Regions from separate parts of the Saccharobesus litoralis genome, predicted to be linked through region 1. Evidence: predicted binding sites of a transcription regulator. Region 1 holds the regulator's gene; the other holds the start of a gene.
The links. The regulator LexA, encoded in region 1, represses DNA repair genes until DNA is damaged. The targets are predictions, from matches to a motif close to TACTGTATNNNNATACAGTA.
Positions count from the first base shown of each region.

Region 2: recN (DNA repair protein RecN) is a predicted target of LexA. The motif match lies at 1,727-1,746, and genes of this name have one in related genera.

Region 1 covers NZ_CP026604.1:2,751,980-2,755,416, reverse strand. The annotation lists gene coxB (cytochrome c oxidase subunit II) at 1-921, opposite strand, end outside; gene lexA (transcriptional repressor LexA) at 1,573-2,196, opposite strand; partial or broken gene C2869_RS09690 (IS982 family transposase) at 2,585-3,322, opposite strand; gene C2869_RS09685 (hypothetical protein) at 3,376-3,437, opposite strand, start outside.
Region 2 covers NZ_CP026604.1:4,792,567-4,796,003, forward strand. The annotation lists gene hrcA (heat-inducible transcriptional repressor HrcA) at 1-623, opposite strand, end outside; gene nadK (NAD(+) kinase) at 749-1,615, shown strand; gene recN (DNA repair protein RecN) at 1,772-3,436, shown strand.

The sequences.
Region 1 (3,437 bases):
ACCTGGTAATCCTGCACCATTGGGCTGATGGCAGGCTGCGCAATTAGCCAGATAAACCTTTTTCCCTTCCGCCATTAGCTCATCCATAGACATATTCATGGCCAACAAACGTTGCTCTTCCTCTTTGGCTTTGCGGCGTTGCTCAACTTGCATATCCACCCAAGCTTGATAATCGCTTGGTGATTTAGCGATAACCACAACAGGCATAAACCCATGGTCTTTACCGCAAAGTTCAGCGCATTTACCGCGGTAAATTCCAGGTACATCAACCTTTGTCCAAGCTTCGTTGATAAAACCGGGATTAGCGTCTTTTTTCACTGCGAAGTCTGGCACCCACCATGAGTGGATAACGTCATCAGACGTCATTAAAAAACGAACTTTCTTACCCGTTGGGATAACTAATGGTCGATCTACCTCAAGTAAGTAGTTTTCCCCTTTATCCCACTTACCCGTGATCTGTTCTGTAGGTGTTGCAAGCACACTGTAAAAATCAATATCATTTTCCATGTACTTGTAATGCCATTTCCATTGAGAGCCTGTCACCAAAATACTGACATCAGGTTCAGACGTGTCCTCCATTGCAATTAACGTCTGCGTAGCCGGTATTGCCATGACAATTAAGATGATAAACGGCACTACGGTCCATGCTATTTCTACTTTTACACTTTCGTGGAAATTAGCCGCCTTATGACCGCGTGATTTACGATGAAAAATCATCGCCCAAAACATTAAACCAAACACTACAACACCAATTGCCGTGCATATGTAGAAAATTCGCATGTGTAAGTCATACACATCTGCGCTAATAGAGGTAACGCCTCGCGTCATGTTTAATGGCATAGGTGCCGATTCTGGAGATGCAGCTAACACAGCTCCCGTACAGCAAATAAAAGCGAGTAGAGATAAAATAACCTTTTTCACCAAGCAACTCCCCTTGTTGGCAATCGCGCTCTAGCTCTAATGGTTTATGGCTAGTTCGCACCTTTTTATTGTGACAAGCTCAGTATCTAGTAATAAATAAACTGGGTGGCTGATTCTTTTTTAGTCAGCCGACAAATAAAAATTAGACAGTAATTTGATATACGTCCAATAAACTTACATTTTTTTAACAAGGTTATTGAATTAAAAGAGGTTTTAAGAAAGGCAAACAAGAGCTAAAAGCCGCTAAAAACGTAGGTTTTCGCTACTTATCTGAACAAATATCTAGCAGTTGGATTTTTTTACTATAAGAAGCTTAGAAATAGATATTAAAAATGAAAAGAGATAATAGGCCACTGATGCCAATATAGAAAATGGTAACTCAATTGCCTAAAGCAGCAATTTAGCCAAGCACTGAAGGGAAACTAACAAGCCATGCGTAAGATACGCACGGCTATATAGTCTTCTCGCTCAGGTCTTATGGTTCATTGTCAGCGCTTACTCACCCCAATCACATAGTAGAGCATATGCTCATGGGGGCTCGAAGCTTGCCTACATGGATGTAGGTAAGGAGCGAGAGCACGGATGCGGTAGCTTTGACGGCTTCCCCTAAAACCTGATCACTTTGACTATAACATCAACAAACAGGTTTTATTACATCCAAGTCGTGTTGCGAATAACACCAACGGCAATCCCTTCTATTTCAAAAGGTGTTGAGGCTAAATCCACTTTAATAGGCGCAAACTCTTGGTTTTCAGCATGAAGTAAAATTTCACCACCATTCTTCTCAAAACGCTTCACCGTGACATCCTCTTCCACTCGAGCCACCACAACCTGACCATTACGCACCGATTGCGTTTTATGCACAGCCAATAAATCGCCATCCATAATACCAATATCTTTCATGCTTTCGCCTTCAACCCGCAATAAATAGTCAGCATTTGGCTTAAATAAGTTGGGATCCACTTGATAGCGGCTTTCTACATGCTCTGTCGCCAAAATAGGTGAACCCGCAGCCACTTTACCCACTAAAGGCAAACCTTCATTTTCACTTTCATCATTAGCAGCGCCAATTAGACGAATACCACGACTCGTGCCCGGCATTATTTCTATAGCGCCTTTACGTGCTAACGCTTTTAAATGTTCTTCCGCTGCATTAGGTGATTTAAAGCCTAATGTTTTAGCTATTTCAGCTCGTGTTGGCGGCATACCAGTTTCTGAAATATTATCTTTAATTAGTTGCAGGATCTCTGCTTGACGAGGAGTAAGTGGCTTCATTTTAGTGGATCCGTAATGGCTGCTTACCTGTTAGTATATACAGGCTGTACAAATACGCAAACATTCAATAAAAAATTATTGTTGATCTGTCGGGTTCAGTTTATTTCTGAAAAAATCCAGGGCACATAAACTTTTACAAATTTACCGCGTAGCCAAAAAGACTAAATAGGTCAAAACTTGAATAAATAAGCTCTTTTGAGGGTTTTAGCTATATATTTAGATACCAAAAATCATTTTGGCAGAATTTGATTTACTAAAAGTAATGAACATTAAGTCATTTCTAAAGTTGGTAATAGTTCAGAATTTACCTCTTTAATCCGATAACAAGCTGTTATAAAGAGTTCAGCACTGCTCATGACTCTAGTTCAATAATTAACCTGAGCTCTGGTTAAGCCAGCATTAAATTGTTGCTATTTAATAGCTCCAGTTCCTCTGCTGTTAAATCTAATGATGGCTTCTCTTATTTTAAACTATATGCGATTAAACCGCCAAGCAAATTCAGCATAAAGCCATGTGCGCTGCGGTGTCTGGAGTGCTCAATGTACGAAATGTTTTTCAATTGGTCATTCACTGTTTCTATTATGAACCGCTTTTTAAGTATGGCTCTATCCCATAATGAGATGAATTTTTTCTTCATGTTTTTACGGATTGTTGTTATCAATTCAACTCCCTTTTCAAGCAACTCTCCCGATAGCGCTTTGCTAATATAACCTTTGTCACCATAAAGTTTACCAAATAGTGACTCTGTCATTTCAGGGACTGGTTTGCGATCATCTATGTTCCCCTCTGTTAGTTTCAATGAAACTATTTCACCGAAGTGATTGATAACTAAGTGTAACTTAAAACCAAAAGACCATCCCATTGTGCCTTTACCATGTCTAGCAACTCCCTCAAACACCTTGTTTCTTTTGGCTCTGATAATATGGCAAACCTCTATTTTTGTAGAATCGACAAATTGGATACCGGTTGGTTTACCAAGCTTAGATGTTAAGTAACTACACATAGGAACAACGACACTAGAAGCAATCCCAATAAACCGCGTATAGCTTAATAATCTAGGAAAATAAGACTTCAAGTGCCGGCAAACGTAGTGAAGGTAATAATTTTTGAAATCTCGATAACCCGCCAGTCCTAAATAGCTGTTTGATAATAGAGTTATGAATAGGGCTGTTAAGTTTACTAATCATTAGAGCCAAATCCAGGATAGAGTTTTTCACTTTGGCTCAGTATTAAGGATAGTT
Region 2 (3,437 bases), 2.0 Mb from region 1:
TGAGCAACGTCTTTATTGGTTTGCTGAATGAGTTCGCGCATTTTTTGTAAGCCAGCATCCAAAGACTTGCCAACCATAGCTAAATTCATCACCTGAATTGTTTGCTGTAAAACCGTATCTGAAACGTTTTGTCGAGTTTCGATCACTCTATTTTGCACTTCACCGTCATGCATAACGATGACACAAATCAGTCGAGTTGGGGTTAACTTAAATAATTCAATTTTATCAATTTTGACTTTATTCAGTTTGGGTACGGTCACAATCCCTGTCATCGCAGTTAATTCTGACAGTAAACCTGAAGCATGCGCACATAATTCGGTTGATGAGGCTTGACAGCCTAACGCCTGCTGCATTTGTTGTTGAATATGTTGTTCAATGGGTGAGACTGTTAGTAACTGTTCAACAAAAAAACGTAAACCCGAAGCCGTTGGGATCCGCCCTGCCGACGTATGAGGAGACGCCAACAACCCCATTTTTTCAAGGTTCATCATCACATTACGCACTGTCGCAGGACTAGCACCAATTGCCGCTGAATGAGCCAAATACTTCGACGATACCGGTTGGCCGTCTCGTAAATAATGCTCTACTAACATTTTCATAATTTGAAGGTTGCGATCATTCATATATTGCGTAAATTTTGACCCTACTCAAATGAGTTATATGTTTAAAAATATAAAATTCAATGATTTAAAAAAATTACTGTACACTTGCTGTACACTTGCAATATCAATGTCATTTGTGAATATTCATGAACTCTAAATTTTCCACTGTCGGCCTCGTTGGCAAAGCAAATCAAGCCAGCTCAGAAACCTATATGCGCTTGCGTGAATTTTTGACGCAACGCGGTATCGAAGTGAAGGTTGCTCCCGGTCGTCAGTGTGATGACGAGCAAGCACGTCAGGAACAACTTATCGAATTAGGTCAGGCTTGTGATTTAGTCATTGTCGTTGGCGGCGATGGCAATATGTTGGGCGCAGCCCGCGCATTCTCTAAGTCACAAACCCCAGTTATTGGTGTTAATCGTGGTAACCTAGGTTTTTTAACTGATCTCAATCCCGATGCATTTGAAACCACATTAAGTCGAGTTTTGATGGGCGACTATCGCTCAGAAAAACGTTTCTTATTAGATGTCACCTGTAAAAGTGCCAACGGCTTTGTTAGCAGTAGCGCTGTCAACGAAGCTGTTTTGCATTCTGGTCAAGTTGCACAGATGATTGAGTTCGAAGTCTATATAAATGACAACTTTATGTTTAGCCAACGGGCTGACGGCTTAATAGTATGTACACCAACAGGTTCAACCGCCTATTCATTATCGGCTGGTGGTCCAATACTCACGCCAGACCTTGAAGTACTGTGTTTACAACCTATGTTTCCGCATTCGTTGTCTCACCGACCGATTGTCGTAGATGCGAACTCTTGCATTCGCCTAGTTATTTCCAAGCCGCAAAACTCAATGACAGTAACCTGTGACGGCCATAACGCCATGCCGTTGGCAAAAGGTGATGAGATCCGAATTAAAAAGCAAGAAGAGAAACTCACGTTACTGCACCCTAAAGATTACAGTTACTACAATGTTATCCGCCGTAAACTGAACTGGGGCAGCAAACTTTATTAACTTGTATTTACGTTGGCATCCTTAATTTTAAAAGATGCCAACTTTCCTCTAATTCTTGTCGATATTTCCTTTTTACGCTCTTGACCATACAGTATTTATACAGTATAAAACAACTGTAATTTCAACCAGTATAACTAAACACAAAGGCGCTTGAGAATGTTAACGCAACTGTTTGTTAAAGACTTTGCTATCGTTGAGAACCTTGATATTGAATTTCAACCTGGCATGACCACCATTACAGGAGAAACCGGAGCCGGTAAATCCATCTCTATCGATGCTTTAGGTTTATGCTTAGGCGACAGAGCCGAAGCCGGCATGGTACGCAATGGCGCAAATAAAACAGAAATAGCCGCCACTTTTAATATTCAAAATATCAGCGCAGCCCAACAGTGGCTGGTTGAAAATGAACTACTGGATGAAGGCGAGTACGAATGTATTATTCGCCGCACCGTGAGTGCTGAAGGCCGTTCGCGCGCTTATGTCAATGGTGCGCCAGTTGCCGCCCAACAACTTAAAAGTTTAGCTCGCCACTTGGTGAATATTCATGGTCAACATGCCCATCAACTACTGGTTAAACCTGAATACCAACTCAGTTTACTTGATGATTTTTCGGGGCATACTCAATTATTAGAAAACAGCCTTAACAGCTATCAGTATTGGGCCATGCAACGTAATGAGTTAGCCAAATTAAAAGAGCAAGAACAGCAACGAGCAGACAGATTGCAGCTTATTGAATATCAAGTAGCAGAACTCGATGAATTTGCCTTAGTGGAAGGTGAGTTTGAACAAATTGAAGCTGAGCATAAACGCTTATCCAATGCGGTCAATTTACTTAATGAAAGTCAAATGGCCATGACCATGCTCTATGATAGTGATGAACACAGTGCGTGTGGCTTGGTGCAAAGTATCGCCAACAAATTGAGTAACCTAGCGTCAACAGACGCGGCGATTAATGGCGTTGTGTCTATGCTCAGTGAAGCCAGTATCAACCTGCAAGAAGCCAGCAACGAATTACGCCACTATGTAGACGGTATTGAACCTGATCCAGAGCGCTTAATGCAGCTAGAAGATCGCATGTCTACCGCCATGGAATTATCACGTAAACACAGGATCGCCCCTGAACTACTTTATCAAGAACATGAAAAACTCAGTGCAGAATTACTAGAGCTAAAATCATTTGGTGAACTAGGTGAAACGTTAGCGCTAGAAGTCGAAAAAGCCGAACAACGCTATTGGCAAGCGGCGGATGAATTACATGCGAGTCGCTGTGCCGCTGCACAAAAGCTATCTAGCCTGATCACTGCCAGTATGCAAGAGCTCAATATGGCACAGGCAGAATTTAAAATCCAAGTCGATAAAACCACAACGCCCAGTAAACTTGGCTCAGACAATATCGAGTTTTTAGTTTGCGCTAATTTAGGTCAAAGCCTGCAACCTATTAGTAAAGTTGCCTCAGGTGGTGAACTATCGCGCATAAGTTTAGCTATTCAAGTGATAACCGCTGAAAAAGTCGATACCCCTACCTTAATATTTGACGAGGTCGATGTCGGGATAAGTGGTGCAACGGCCGCTGTTGTTGGTCAAATGCTACGCCGTATTGGTGATAATACCCAAGTGGTTTGTGTCACTCATTTACCGCAAGTTGCCGCTTGTGGTCATAACCAAATGCAAGTGAGCAAACATAACGAAGCCGACCGCACCCATACTAAAATGTTTACCTTAGATAATGATTCCCGAGTGGTTGAACTGGCTAGGTTACTTGGTGGTGACAAATTAACCGACACCGCCATTGCCAATGCGAGAGATTTATTGGCCGGTTAAG